Regions from separate parts of the Paenibacillus paludis genome, predicted to be linked through region 2. Evidence: riboswitches for the same ligand, from Rfam matches in the RefSeq annotation. Region 2 holds a riboswitch; each other region holds the start of a gene.
What was found. A riboswitch is a leader RNA that binds a small molecule or an ion and turns the genes downstream of it on or off. The one in region 2 is predicted to bind cyclic di-GMP.
Positions count from the first base shown of each region.

Region 1: another riboswitch for cyclic di-GMP. It lies ahead of ACAN56_RS16075 (PA14 domain-containing protein); the one in region 2 lies ahead of ACAN56_RS02830 (fibronectin type III domain-containing protein).
Region 3: another riboswitch for cyclic di-GMP. It lies ahead of ACAN56_RS30510 (flagellar assembly protein A); the one in region 2 lies ahead of ACAN56_RS02830 (fibronectin type III domain-containing protein).
Region 4: another riboswitch for cyclic di-GMP. It lies ahead of ACAN56_RS12020 (S-layer homology domain-containing protein); the one in region 2 lies ahead of ACAN56_RS02830 (fibronectin type III domain-containing protein).

Region 1 covers NZ_JBGJZP010000007.1:240,118-243,986, forward strand. Annotated here, with positions in the region: gene ACAN56_RS16070 (sugar phosphate nucleotidyltransferase) at 411-1,784, shown strand; cyclic di-GMP riboswitch class I at 1,922-2,002, shown strand; gene ACAN56_RS16075 (PA14 domain-containing protein) at 2,015-3,869, shown strand, end outside.
Region 2 covers NZ_JBGJZP010000001.1:647,359-651,227, reverse strand. Annotated here, with positions in the region: gene ACAN56_RS02845 (hypothetical protein) at 100-399, shown strand; gene ACAN56_RS02840 (IS1380 family transposase) at 578-1,306, opposite strand; gene ACAN56_RS02835 (transposase) at 1,386-1,790, opposite strand; cyclic di-GMP riboswitch class I at 2,277-2,380, shown strand; gene ACAN56_RS02830 (fibronectin type III domain-containing protein) at 2,447-3,869, shown strand, end outside.
Region 3 covers NZ_JBGJZP010000025.1:6,450-10,318, forward strand. Annotated here, with positions in the region: gene ACAN56_RS30505 (FUSC family protein) at 1-868, shown strand, start outside; cyclic di-GMP riboswitch class I at 1,139-1,231, shown strand; gene ACAN56_RS30510 (flagellar assembly protein A) at 1,337-3,205, shown strand; gene ACAN56_RS30515 (flavin reductase family protein) at 3,470-3,869, opposite strand, start outside.
Region 4 covers NZ_JBGJZP010000005.1:265,641-269,509, reverse strand. Annotated here, with positions in the region: gene ACAN56_RS12035 (VOC family protein) at 1-79, opposite strand, end outside; gene ACAN56_RS12030 (SDR family NAD(P)-dependent oxidoreductase) at 126-905, opposite strand; gene ACAN56_RS12025 (TetR/AcrR family transcriptional regulator) at 1,207-1,887, shown strand; cyclic di-GMP riboswitch class I at 2,158-2,251, shown strand; gene ACAN56_RS12020 (S-layer homology domain-containing protein) at 2,303-3,869, shown strand, end outside.

The sequences.
Region 1 (3,869 bases), on a different contig from region 2:
ACTGCCGTCAAACTAGCGGCAATGCCGGATCTTTAGCAGGGTGCTTCGCCTGTGGGTGCAAGCCGCGGGCGTGAATGTCTTGCTAGGGCGCATAGCCCAGCTGGAATCCATCTAAGTAAGCTGTTATGGAATGGAACGGAGAGGAATTTTGGAACTGTAGGAGCGAATGCGTCCGCCTTTGTCTGCGGATTTCCACCGCGGACAGCGGTATAAATCAAGAAATCTGCAGACAACAGCGGCCGAAAGTCCAAACATTCCTTGCAGTGACTCCCGTAACAGTTGTATCTGAAGGCTATCGCGCAGCAACAGCGCGCTATAAACATTCTAGCATCTCGAGGTTGCTGTTTAGCTCGTAGCTCACAATAACAATCCGGTATTTTCGCGTCAACACATAATGAGGAGGGTTCCATATGAAACTGGTACTTCTATCAGGCGGTTCAGGTAAACGTCTCTGGCCATTGTCCAACGATTCACGTTCGAAGCAATTTCTGAAGGTACTTGAGAGCCCGACGGGTGAACCGGAATCCATGGTGCAACGGGTATGGCGGCAGCTGGAGGAAGCTAATATGTCGGGTTCGGCTTATCTGGCTACCGGCCGCAGCCAGGTGGAAATGATTCAGAGCCAGCTTGGCAGCGAGGTGCCTATCATCGTTGAGCCGGAACGCCGCGATACGTTTCCTGCGATTGCCCTGACAGCAGCCTACCTGTATTCCATGGAAGGCGTTTCGCCAAGCGAGACCGTGGCCATCCTGCCGGTCGATCCTTATGTGGAAGCCGCCTTCTTCGATACAGTAGTGCAGCTTGAGCAAACGATGCAGGAGAGCGGAGCGAACCTGGCGCTGATGGGTGTAGTACCCGAGCATGCTTCAGAAAAATACGGATATATCATTCCTACCAGCGCAGAGGCGGGAGCAAGCGGCTATCTGCAGGTAAGTCACTTCCAGGAGAAACCTGACCGTGAGCAGGCCGAGGAACTGATCAGCCGGAATGCCCTCTGGAACTGCGGCGTGTTCGCGTTCCGCCTGGGTTACCTGCTTGATATTCTGCAGCGCAAGGGATTGCCGCTGAACTATGAGGAACTGCAGAAGCAGTACAAACTGCTTGCTTCCATCAGCTTTGACTATGAAGTGGTGGAAAAAGAGGAGAAAATCGTAGTTCAGCCTTATGACGGATTCTGGAAGGATTTGGGCACCTGGAACACGCTGACCGAAGAAATGAACAGCAACCATGTGGGCAAAGGGTTCGTGACGGCCGATTCCGAAGGCACTTGCCTGATTAATGAGCTGGATATTCCGATTACGGTGATCGGCGCGAAGGATCTGATTATCGCTGCCAGCCCGGACGGGATTTTGGTTACCCATAAAGCGGAGAGTCCGAGAATCAAGGAAGTGCTGAAGTCTTTTGAACAAAGACCGATGTACGAAGAACGCCGCTGGGGCCATTATAAGGTCATAGATTATGTGAAATACGATGAGGGAAATGAAGTGCTGACCAAACGGATTTTTATCGAAGAGGGTAAAAATATCAGTTACCAGCTGCACCATAAACGCAGTGAAATCTGGACATTTGTCAGCGGTGAAGCAAGCATTGTAATTAATGAGAAGATGCATAATGTGAAGGCGGGAGATGTGGTGCGTATACCGGAAGGCACCAAACATGCGATTCTTGCGCTGACGGATGTAGAGTTTATCGAGGTACAGACCGGCTCGGAACTGGTAGAAGAGGATAACATCCGCATCACCTTGGATTGGGAAGATATAGCTTTGCAACAGTTTATCTCTTAGGCCTAAACAGTCTATTTACCCAATTGTTGCAGATCCAAAACAGGCATTTAGAACCATTTATTAATTTATTTTTATTAATGCTCTAAATAAAAACTTCATAGGGACGATACTTACGGTAAGAGGGATAAATCCTTCCAAAACGACAAAGGCAAACCTAATCGAAAGATAGGGACGCAAAGCCATAGGGCCTTCGCAAGAGTGGCAGCCTGGCTACCGAAAGGAAGATCATTTTGAAAACTTACCGTAAGTCTCGTCTGCTGTCCACCTTGCTGTCTCTTGCCGTATTGTTAACCGCTATGCCTTTAGGATTTGGGCTGTCGCCTTCAACCGCAGAAGCCTCATCAAGCACAGCAGTGCCGGTTAATCCGGACGCTTCAGCCGAAGCTGTCAAGCTGCTTAGTAACCTCTATTCCATTACCGGAAAAGGGATTATCTCTGGACAGCACGATTATTTGGAGAGCCCGGATGAATTCAGCAACAAGTTGAAGGGAACAAGCGGAGAATATGCTGCTCTTCACGGATATGAGCTTGGCGTAATTAGCGGCCAGTCGGAGAGTACGGCTGCATCGCAGCGCAAGAATGTGGTGAACAGCGCGATCAACTGGTACAAGAACGGCGGCATTGTCGCAATGACCTTTCATCAGAATCTGCCGGGGACGGCTTACCTCTGGTCCAATGTGCAGAAGCCGCTCACCCAAGCGGAATTTAACAGGTATGTAACGCCGGGCACGGCAGAATACGCCAGCCTGATCACGGATCTGGATAAAGTGGCGGTGTCGCTCAAAAGCTTGCGGGATGCGGGCGTTCCCGTACTTTGGAGACCTTATCATGAAATGAACGGCAACTGGTTCTGGTGGGGGAAGAAAAGTAATTTTGCTGAACTGTGGAATATTATGTATGACCGTTTCGTGAACGTTCATCAATTAAACAATCTGTTGTGGGTATGGAACCCCAATGCACCGAATGCCTGGTCTGATCCTTATGCGCTGACCTATCCGGGCGCAAGCAAAGTGGATGTTCTTGCAGCAGATATATATGATAACGACTATATGAATAAGTACTATGACAGTTTGCTTAGTCTGGCTGCCGGTAAACCGATAGGCATTGGTGAAAACGGTGAGATGCCCAGCACGGCCAAACTGAAGCTCTCCCAGAAAAATTTCGTTTTCATGATGAACTGGGGAAAAATGCTCTATGAGAAAAATAGCACAACTACGATTAAGAGTTTCATGAATGATAGCTATACACTGACCCGGAATAAATATAAGAGTTGGAGTGCACCAGCCGTTGCGCCAACGGCAACACCGACACCGACACCGACGCCGACACCAACGGCAACACCGATAGCAACGCCAACGGCAACACCGATACCAACGCCAACAGCAACGTCGAAGCCGACGGCAATGCCAACGCCTGACTCTAATGATTCAGTGGAAGCGCCTGTGGTGAGCGGACTTAAGGGAGAGTACTTCAAAAACATGACGCTTTCCGGTACGCCCGCCTTGGTGCGCAATGATGCATTGCTTAACTTTAACTGGCGCCAGGGTTCGCCGGATCCTTCAATCGGTATAGATTCCTTCTCCGTCCGCTGGACCGGTCAAATCAAGCCAACGTATAGTGAGACTTATCAGTTTTTTACCACTTCGGATGACGGTATCCGCGTTTATATTAACGGTAAAGCTGTCATTGACAGCTGGATGAAACAGAGCGGAGTCGAGCGTACCGGAAGCATCGCTTTAACAGGCGGTCAGTTGTACGACATCAAGGTCGAGTATTACGAGAATGCCGGCGATGCGAATATCCGCTTAATGTGGCAAAGTCAAAGCCAAGTCAAAGGGACGGTTCCGGCCAGCGCATTGTTTGTGAATGCCGGGGCAGCTGCTGCCAGCCAGACAGAATTGGACAGTACACTCAGCCTGGTTGCAAAACCGGTTTTAGCGGCGACAGCAGCACCAGCCGCAACAGCAACGCCGACACCTGCGCTGACAGCAACACCAGCACCGGTGCCAACGGCAACACCGATATCTGCGCCAACACCGGCGGCAACAGCAACAGCAACAGCAACACCGGTGCCAACAGCAGCAC
Region 2 (3,869 bases):
CGGAAAGTTTCATTGATCCATTTGAGAGGGGGGAGCTCTGGTTTCGCCGGTTAATTTTCGCAATTGATTCTTATTCTACTATTGAGGAGTGAATCATTTATGAAAAGACGAGGCAAGCATAAACTTGGCTGGAAAAGCTTCTTGTTACTCTGTCTGGCGCTACTTATCCTGCCGGCTGGTTCCGCATTTGCTGCTGTAAACAAACCTTTCCCTCAGCATACGACTTATACGAGCGGCACAATCAAGCCTAACCATGTCACACAGACAAGTATGGACAACTCGGTAAAAACCAAATGGAATGCCTGGAAAGCGGCTTATCTGAAACCGGCAGGCACAGGCAAATATTACGTAAACCTGAAATATTCACAGCCCAAAAGCCAAACTGGTAAATATGTATAATTAAGCATAAATTAAAACGTAATGTATTCGAATTGAGCCTTTCATTGATCGTAAGAAAGGTCGCATGCATAAATTGTTATATAATTATAAATATGCATAATTATGGTTTTCAAAAGCCAAGGAAATCTCTAATGGGTCTAGCGCCTCTTTTTTTGATTTTTAAAGGCTCTGTCTACCTTCATTCCAGCTGTGGAATCCGACCTATATTTTCTAGCGTTTGTTTGAACGCGTCCTTGTACACACAGGAGCTGCACAGCTTCCAAATCCAATATCTTCCGGAACGAACTAGCCTGGCCGCTATTTTTACCAGACAGCTGCGAACCGTTTCCATCCGGTTTGGTTGCATGCTCTCCGGCAAACAAAGACGGCGAAACCAGTTATTGAAATTGTATGCTAACATCGAGATCTGCAGTTTGACCTCATTGGCTTGGAAGTTCGTGCTGCTCATTTTAGAGCAGGCAAAGCCGTTCTTCGCTTCTTTAATAAAGTTCTCCATCCGCCCGCGGTTGCGGTACACCCGCCGGATATCCTCCGGCTCTAACTCCAGGTTTGTGACGATGTAGATGAAATGGAACAAGAGCTCATCTGCTGGCTTTTCCATGTGAATCACGACACGACGCTCCCGGCTCCAGCTTTTGGCTTGATAAAGGACCTCGGCCACAACCACTTGGCGTTGACCCAGGCAAGTCCCATCCAGCTTTTCGTTGGCGATGGCCTGTGCCAGCGCTTGAAGTCGGGCGTTGGCTTTCAGGCGAATGACGTAGTGTTTCTTCTGGGCTTCAATTAGCTCATACAATTCCGGGACGGAAAAACCACTATCCTCCCGAAGGTGTATGAAAGCGCCTGGCGCTAAGGCTTCATAGCGGTAAAACAGCGGCTTCATAAAAGATACCACATCACGAGACATATACATTACCGGGACGCAGCTGTACTTTCAGGCAATCGCCTGTCAATCCGTCAAAGCAAAACAATGGATGAAAGCCTTGTTAGACTCGGGACTGCAGGGTTTCCGTAATGATTTCGAGAGATTCGATGGTAGCCGTGTCCGATTTGGCATGAAAACGGGATAATGTGGGCTGAGAAGCAAGCCGTTCTTTTTCGAAGATGGAAGTGAACAGCGGCTCCGCATGCAAATCATCAGCATGGTCATCAGGATGATAACCGCTCACGTGTTGATAAAGCTTTTGGATGACCACATCGGCGTTGGGATGATCCCGGTGGACCACGTTGTCATGGACAACAAGCTGCTCTTTGATCGTTTGGCTCAAGCCCAGCTTGTGATCGAAAGACTTGTATAAAAGTAACCCGGCATCGGATGTGAGATCGCCGCCCTTAAAATTCACTTTCATCACGGGGTTGGAATTCATCTTGTATTCTTGTAAACTAGTCATGGAAGAGCCTCCTAAGGGAAATGTTGCGGTTTCGACGCCATTAACATTACCAAAGATCAGGCTCTTTTTCCATCTGTTTTTTCACCTATTGGGTGAGACTCTTCAAACGTCAAATCTCTTGATTCTACTGCCGTTTCCATGGAATATAGGTTAAGCTGTGAATAATTCAGGTTAATGGATATTGAATGCTACGTCGCCATGGCAAGGTTACTTAACGATGCGGTTTTTTACCCCTAGGATAGTTTGGAATCTCTATAGAACACATCGAAATCAATACTTATTGAAAGGAGTTTCACGGAGGTGAGCTGGCGGAGGGAAGCTCTACGTTATCTAGAGTGGCGTCTATTAAAATTTAACAATTTTGAATGATTTAATGTTCACAAAAAAAACAATATTAACTGATTCAATTATAGGTTATTATTGCCATGCAGAATACACATTGTAAGAATAGTTAAAGAAATCTTGATTCTCTTGAACTAACCATTAGAACTATAAAGGCAAACCTGTACGAAAGTCAGGGACGCAAAGCCACGGGCCTTATTCACAGGACAGTATCAGTTAGTCCTATGAATGGTAGCCGGGCCGCTTCTTTTAGTGGTTTTTTTGCGCCTATTTTTATACATATCAGAATTTTATTTTTTGAGCGGAGGGTCTTTATGACTAGAAGGATGAGTTTTGTAAGTAAATTATTATGTTTTATTATTTTGACTCAATTTGTGGCGCCTTTTTTTGGAATCTCAGAGATGAAGATATCTGCCCAGGGAGATTCGATCCAGATTCAATTTCAGCCCCCAAAAGCTCCTGTACGAGAGAAGGGACTCACGGATTCTGGGGATGTTTTTAGTTCGAAAAATAATTACTCTTATGGCTGGAACATTGACCATACCGATACTACAGTCTCAAGGAATACCTACGATAATTCCGGCTTAAATACTTTGACTCGTATTCATCCTGACGGGAAGTGGGAAATCGGGCTAGATAACGGTACCTATGAAGTTTCAGTAACGGTAGGTGATAGTGTTTACGGCAGTAACAATGCCCTCGCAGTTGAAGGCAAGGTGATTATGGAAGGATTATCGCTCGAAGCCGGTCAGCACAGAACAATCAAGAAAAAGGTTGCTGTAGAAGATGGGAGACTTACATTAAGTCAAATTAATGGGCCTGGAATTGAAACTGCTTTGAACCGTTTAGAAATTTCATTGGTGAACATATTTACACCCACGCTCGTACCGCCTCAAATCAGTCTTCCCTTCGAACCCAATAAAGTTGAAGGAAACAAGGTTCTTCTGTCCGGAAGCATAACTAATGTACATAACGCTCCTCCATTTATACATATAAACGGGCTGCAAGGGGAAATTTCCAAACATATCAGAGAACAAGCTGAAGCCATTGAACAAGATATACAAAAGTACACTCAGAGTGCAGTCCCAACAGGATCTGCTGATGTTATGGCTATCCAGGAATCTATCCGTTCAATAGGCAAGAAGCCCGCAATTGTGACTACAGGACAGCTGAATTTAGAATCAAGTGTTACCTTTGGGAGCGAGGAACAGCCTGTTATTTTAATAGCAGACGGTATTAACTCTAACCAAAATCTAAATATAACCGTGTATGGATCTTTAATTCTCCGAGGCGGGTTAAATGCCAATGCACAGTTGAATATCAATGTTATTAATCCTAAGAAGGAGTCAAACCTTGGAAACCTATGGGTAAAAGGTACTGTTCATTTAAACAATAATTCAAATGTACATGTGGATAATGAGCTGCTGGCAGGTTCTTTGACCTACAACAATGGATCACTGGGTCTTGAAGCAAAACGGATACTAGTTGAAGGCAACATGAATATTAACACTTATGTAACTATGAATATAGATGAGGAAATGTCTGTAGGGGAGATTGTTTCTAATAATTCAAAAGCTGAACTAAATGTAACCAGAGGAGACCTTTTCGTTCGGGACAATGTCAGTGTAAATAATCATTTGAGCATTAATACAGGAGGGGTATTCGCAGTAGGCGGCAATGTTATATCCAATCAAAGACCCATTATACATACAGGGAACGAAATAGAAGGACGTACGC
Region 3 (3,869 bases), on a different contig from region 2:
CGTGGGCCATTTCTTCGACGTGGGGGCACTGTCTATTCTGCTGATGCTGTTGATCGGCATCGGTGTGGCCACCGCATGCCGGATTAACATTCAAGCCGTTTCCCAGGTCGGTGTGACCTCCGTGCTGGCATTGACCTTTTATCAGGACCCTTATATCGTGTGGAGAGTCGCGGAGACCTTAATCGGCGTGCTGATTGCCTTAATAATAAATATGATTATCGTCCCCCCCGGGGGGTTCGTCAAGGTTAAACGCCTGGCACTGGAAGGGACCCTGCTGCTGGCCGATGCCTTGACCGGACTCGCCGCAGAGAGCAGCAGTTCCAAGCAGGCTCCGGAGAGGCTGGTGCGTTCCGGACAACTGCTGGCGAAGAGCGACAAGCAGCAGAAAGAGCTGCACTATACGTTATCCCATTATCAATGCCGCGGCGGATTGCGGTCATTGACACAGGCAACCTCGCATCTGCAGAAGGTTCACCGCTACGTCAAGGAGATCGCCGAGGAGATTTCCCTCCTGCCTGCACATTATGCCGCAGCTGACTGGATGACAGAGGTCGTAACGGCAACCGCAGACTGCATCGCCTTGTATGGAACCAAGACTTTGTCCGATGCCGAATGCACCCGTTCGCTCCCCGAAGCGCTGCGCCGTGCCCGGGATCTGCAGTTCGCCTGGTTCTCCGAGCTGCAGGGTCAATGCTCGCTGACAGCAGTCCGCGATCTCGGAGCCGTCTTCTCCCATCTTAACCGGGTGCTGGAGGAAATTGAACGGGCCGATTATGCAGCCACAGTTATACCGGCACCAGCCTCCGTCCGGTCCGGAAGCGCGCGCGCCGTACATCTTGTTAAAAGAGGGCTCTCCCACAAGCTATAAGCTTGGGAGCGTCCTTTTTTTTGCAGAAACGACCCTGTCCTTTGAGAAAAAGGCAGGGTCGTTTTTGCTTGTAATATCGCTTGGACTCAAAGCCGTCCCTTTTAAAGGGATACCAGAGAGATTTATTATTAATAAGTTGAAAAATTAATACTAAAGTACTAGAATTAAGCTTGTTTGTAGATTTATTTTGGCAACCAATCCAGTATTGAACATTCCCTGTCGATTTGAGTCGATTAAATGACCTCATGCTGAATGTATATCATTGATCTATTTTTTTAAAGGCAAACTTCCCGAAAGGGCAGGACGCAAAGCGATGGGCCTAAGAATGTGAGACTATCCATTCATGGTCGCCAGGCTGCCAATTGAGATGTGACTTGGGTACCGGTAGATTAAGACAATCTATCATAGTCCATGATGCTCTTTTCTGTACAGATGCCATTGATTATACGAAGAAGCGAGGTTAGAGTAATGCCACAGCATATCATCGAGAAATTCAGGCATGTATTTCATACCACAACGCCAATCGGGAACCCCGATCTTCCGGCTCTGCCCTCTGTGCAGGCTAAGCCGCTCCGTGGGGGAGATGAGGATAAGAACGGACGTATTATCGTACAGAACAACCAAATATTCATCACTCCTCCTCTGCCCGGCGGCAAACCCGCTGTCATTTCCTCCGTTCACCCTGTGGTGTTGAATATTAACCGGAAGACGGTGACAGATCCTACGGAAGTAACCCCCACAGACCGTATCACCTGGGAGATTTGCGAGAAGCCGCAGTATCAGATTACCGTATCCGAAGATAAACTGAAGGTCTACTTCACGCTCTACCGTGCAGAAAAGTACGCCTGGAAGCTCGCCAGCTCCCCGGCTGCAGCAGATGTCACGGTCCGGGCGGAACCAAATTGCGGCCTGCTGCTGTCCACCCTTACGGTGGACCAGATTATCGCCGGCTTCAAGAAAAGCTCCATTATGCGCGATCTCAATATCCCGGCTCTTTATGCAGAGCTGAACAACCCTACCTATCTCCCGGTCTGCATCGCAGAGGGTAAAGCCCCTATTCCCGGCAAGAATGCCCGGCTGGAGCTGTTATTTGCTGAGGACAGGGAATATGAATTCATTCGGACTGCCGATCCTGCAGATTTCCCGAACCATCCAAGGGTTCCCTTTGTCCAGGAGGGAGAGGTCATTGCCTGTAAGCTGCCTGCGGAAGAGGGAGTGCCCGGCATCGACGTGTATGGCGGAATTATTCCCTCCCCGCCGCCGCAAGACATTCAGCTGGTCACTAAAGAATGTACAACCCTGCTGGCGGACGGCGGGATCGTCTCCCTCCGCCAGGGAAGGCCCCGCTTAACGGGATGCGGTCTGAACCGCAAGGTTTTTGATTTCCCCCAGACATATCTTGTTCCCGGGGATACGGACCCCGAAGCCGCCAAAATGATGTTCCCGGGTGATGTGGTCGCCACTAATGATATCGGAAACCAAACCATCCTTGAGGCGTTGGGAAATGTATACATATACGGCGATGTTACGCATGCGACAATCACAGCTACAGGCAGCATTTTTGTCCAGGGCAAGGTTGTCAGCAGCCAATTGTACTCCGGTCATTATGGAGCGAGACATAACCGCCTCTGCATGTACTCCGCTCTCTTGATGGAGGAAATGACCAGTCTGAGAAAAGCGTCGCAGCAGTTGGCGAATACCGTCCAATCACGCCAGCAAACCGTAAAATACGGTCTGGTCGTTATGCTGCTGCTGGAAAGCAAATATGACCATCTCCCCGGCCTGATCAGTGATCTCCAGGATGTTATTGCCGGGATGAATCCCGATTATCCTATCGACACCGGGCAATTAAGACATATGCTGGAGGTATTCCTGCACCCGGGGCAGTTCACCGATTTCTTCACGGATGCTGTTCTAAGCACCTTTCTGAGGCTGTTGCAGGATTTGCATGACGCCATATCCGGGATGCAGGAGGAGAATACACAGATCGACATTGCCTCGTCACAGCATAGCATTATTAAATCCGGCGGAGATCTCCATGTTCATAAGGAGGGGATTCTGCACAGCCAGCTGTTCTCTTCCGGCGATGTCCGTTTCGTAATGAACGAAGCGGAGTGCACGGACTCCTCAGTCGAGGCGGCAGGCTCCATCAGCGCACAGACTGTAGGGAAGCAGTCCTCCGAGAAATCGGTGCTTACCGCCGGCAATAATATTACAGTCCGCAAAATCTGCAACAGCGAAGTGACGATTGGAGAATACACCGCCAAGATCGACGGGACAGATGAAGAACTTGTCTTCACTGCCCAAAGCCTGCGGTTAAGAAATCAGGCGCATTAGCCTTCCTCTGCCCCAAAATATCTGATCTATATAGATTGAACTTATAATTCTTCTATTTTGGGATTGGCCGTGACTCCAGAGAATGTTTGGACTTCCGGCCGCTGTTAGGTTTGGATTTCCTGAATTTAACCGCGAATCGCGGTAGAAATCCAAACCTAAAGGCGGACGCTATCGCTCCTCCAGTTCCAAAAATTCCCCTCCGCCACTTTTCCCTAAGTGTATATTCTCAAGTTCAATCTATCTAGCTGCTAATACCTAGCCCAATCAAGGTTCATACTGAGGTCTGTCCAGCTCAAAGGTCCGTCCAATTGCTGCATAAGACGCGCCGGCCAGACGGCTGACCGGCTTCAGCTTGCCGACATCAATTCGGCCGTTATGAATCAGCTCATCCTCTACATGAAAACCTAGCACTTCGCCGATAACCATATCGCAATGCCCGAGCTCCACAAGCTGCACCAGCCGGCATTCCATCGCAATCTTGCATTCCTGTACGCGCGGGACCTTGACGGCTTGTCCGGGTACCGCCGTCAGCCCGGCCAGCTCAAGTTCGCTGATTCCGCCGGGTGCATTGATTGAGGTATGGTTGACTGCAGCGATATTATCCTCATCGACGATATGGACCACAAATTCCTTATTCGCGGCTATATTGCGCGGCGTATGCTTC
Region 4 (3,869 bases), on a different contig from region 2:
CCAGAATGCTGTGATAAAAATTAAGGGATGCCTCCAGATCCCGCACCCTGAGCGTAATCCAATTCATGCTCAATATCATGTATCCTATCCCCTTTTTGTGGATTTTCTATTTTGTTCATTATACGCTATTTTGGGGCAAGCATGTTTCCAACAATCCGCAGACTCTGCTTTCGGGTAACGAATCTGGACAACTGTGCTCCGAGGTAATTTTGCGAGCCTGGAACTGTGTATATCTTCTTTTTCGCGAGTGAGCGCAGCGCAGTCTCAACTACCTGCTGTGGAGTTGCTTTCTTCCCGACTGAAGCATCCTCTGTCCCCACGACGGTGAAGAAAGCTGTATCTGTAGAACCGGGGCAAAGTGCAAAGAACTGGACTCCACGGTCACGATTCTCCCACCATAATGCGTCTGTAAAGGACAAGACAAAAGCTTTGGTTGCCCCATACACAGCCATATAGGGGAGCGGCTGAAATCCTGCGGTGGACGATACATTGATCACAGTACCAGAGCTTCTGCGCAGCATATCCGGCAAGAATAAATGAGTCATATTTACGACGGCAGCAACATTCAACATAATCTCCTCATGCTGCCGCTGGCCTGAGATTTGCTCGAACCTCCCATGAGTGGCAAATCCGGCATTATTGACCAGCAGCTCAATCTCAAGTTTCAACAGCTGGCATTGCTGGAACAATTCGCTTGGTGCACTTGCTTCCGTAAGATCCATAGCTATGACTTTGACTTTGATGTTATAGCTTCTTTCGAGTTCCGCTGCCAAGTCATCGAGTTTGTTCTTAGATCTGGCTACGAGAACCAGATGGCTTCCTTGTTTAGCCAGCTGTATTGCAAATTGTTCGCCAATGCCGGAAGAGGCACCTGTGACTAGCGACCATTTTCCTTGAATATTCATAAAATTACTCCTCCTATTAAAACGATGTATTCGTTAGGAAACGATGTTACCGATTGTGCGAAAAAAATTACTTTAAACGTAGTGCCCAAAGCAATATTAGCTTGTTAGTTGGTAACAGTGTTTCCTGTTGAAATCATAGTAACCTGCTGGCTGGAGAAAGTCAAACCTTCTTTTTTAAAATTTGCAAGAAGATATGTGCATGTATGATTGACTTTGTGGAATCGACTGTATAGAATGCGTGGTATATGATTGGAAACTGCGTTTCCCGAGAATAACAACATAACTAAAGAAGGCGATTAAGTTGAATGAACCTAATAATTTTGCTGACGCAAGCAATAGAAAGCTGACAACCTACCAGGAAGCCCGCTTACAGAACACAGCTAGTCTTCGTCAACTCGTAGTTGATGCAGCAGCCTTTATTCTTCAGGAAGAAGGGCCGGAAGCTGTCACCGTGCGAAAAGTAGCTCAGAAGATGGGTTGCTCGACCAAGATCATCTACAGTCTGTTTGCTAATAAAGAAGGTTTAGCCCAGCAATTATATCTGGAGGGCTGCAAAATACTCTCGAGCGAATTTGAGAGTGCTTCACAGTCAGAGGATCTGCAGCAGTATTTAATTAATCTGGCAGAAGTGTATTGGGAATTTGGCCAGCGCTATACCAGCTACTATAAATTGATGTTTGGGGGAGCATTTGCAGATTTCAAACCGGATGAGCAGAGCATGAAAGGCACTGTTACTGCTATGCGGCGCTTGTTGTCCGTGATTGTCAGCGCTCAAGAGCAAGGCCTAATTGCTGGTGATTCAAATGCGGAATTTATTGTAGGTACGATTTGGTCCTCTCTTCACGGAGTGATTCACCTGCACATAGGAGGACATTTAGGAAGTGTCGCAGCGTCGCACGCAGTGTATAAAGGAACGGTAGCTCTGCTTGCAAGCTCGCTGTTTGCACCTGCAGCCGCAGCCAAGCATTTAAAGCAGGAGTAGTTAGTGAAATCCTTTATATAGGGCCTGGGTTCGAATCCTGAGAGTCTATAACACAAAAAAACGGCAGAGATGCCGTTTTTTTGTTTCTAAATTTGTTTTAAATCTTTACAAATGCCGAAGAACGAGGACTATTTCCTAAAAAAGGAAAAGGTATATAAGTAAGGGAGAACTAGGACTTATTAATTTTATAGGGATAAATTCCGATAAAGAAAGAGTCCTGTACAACTAAAGTCACACCTGCATACCCATAACGGGACAGAAAAACCGAGTTTGAAACAAAGGCAAATCCGTACGAAAGTCGGAGACGCAAAGCCACGGGTCTACTTCATCCAAAGGAGGATGTTAAGACAGCCGGGCCGCTCAAGGCACTTGGTTTTTTGGCGTGCCTACAAATAGCGCTGGGGGAGAGAAGTAAATGAGGTTTAGAAGGAAAGGGAAGTTTTCGCGGACGGTTGTGTCCGCAGTGGCGGTGAGTATGCTTGTGGGCCTGTTTAGCGGAGGCCTTAGCATGAAGCAGGTTTTGGCTGCCGGGACCGATCCGGGTAGAACGGACTATAACGTATCCGGCGACCAGATTGTATGGCTGGAAGCAGAGGCCGACGGGGTGAAGCAGGTTCACGCGATGAATCAGGCCAGTGGTGCCAGCACTGTTCTTACATCGGGTTCATCCGCCAAGGATGCGCCTTATGTGAGCGGCAACGTTGCAGTGTGGGCCGACAAAGGAACAGAGCAGGAGTCTTCACTGAACTGGGATATTTACACTGCCGATCTTGAGACGGGTACCCGAAGAAAGCTTAACAAACAGTCTGGCACATATGGCAATCCGACTACAGATGGAGTCGGTGTAGTCTGGTACGAGCGCAAAAATTACGGCAGCATGATCTATCATGATCTGGCTACGGGTGTTGAAGCCGACCTCGGCGAAGGACGTTTCCCGGTGCTGGCCGGCGGCAATGTGGTGTATAAGAATGCCCGTGACGGGGGGCTCAGTCTGCTCCATTTGAAAAGCGGGGCTACGCGTGCACTTGTTAGTTTGGGCGGAGCAAGCTATGTGGACTGGTTTGTTTTTAACGGCAGCGATGTGCTGTTTAAGCAAAAAAATGGGTCTTCCGAGAGCAAATATGTGATTTTGAATATCAAGGACCTAACTGCTCTGCCTGTGGATCTCACCGAGATGAAGCCTGGAGGAACCCAGTATGCCTTCATGTCGATAGGTGAAGGACAGGCAGTTTTTCAAGAGGAAAGGGACGGTGCTGCCACATTGCAGCAAGTGAACCTTACTACATATGCAGTGAAATCACTGCCAGCAATAGAGCCCGGAACGAAGCTGATCGGCATTACCGGGGATAAACTGCTTTACAGCAAGAAGGATGATTACATAGAGTCGATAGACCTGAAAGAAGGATCAACCCCTCCGAGTCCGGGAGCCACTCCAAGTCCAGGGGTAACCCCAACGCCAGGAACGACTCCAACTCCAGGGACAACCTCAACTCCAGGTGCAGTTCCAAATCCAGGCGCAGATCCGAGTCCGGGTGCAACCCCGGAAGTGAAGACCACTGTAGTGACCGGAGCCAAGGACAGTCAGGTTATCGGAAGTGCGGGAGGTACTTTGTCTGTACTGAATGGCTGGGCACGGCTGGAGATTGCAGCAGGAACCTTCCCTGACAATACCACTGTAAGCTTGGCCCAAGCTGAGCTGGAGAAAGAAGTACTGCTCGACGCAACAGGCAAAAAACTGCTGAAGGCAGGTTCTGCGTGGCAGGTGCAAGCGAGTGCTCCGTTCCTGATGCCGGCCAAGCTGACGGTAGGGTACCCGAAGGAAGCGCCTTGGACGACAGGTCGTGAGAAGCTTGGAATCTATAGCAACGATCCGGCAAAAGGCATATGGAACTATATTGGCGGAGTGACTGCGGCGGAAGACGCCGTTGTTCAATCCAGAATTATAGCTTCCGGACTATATGCGGTAATGCTGCGCGGAGCTG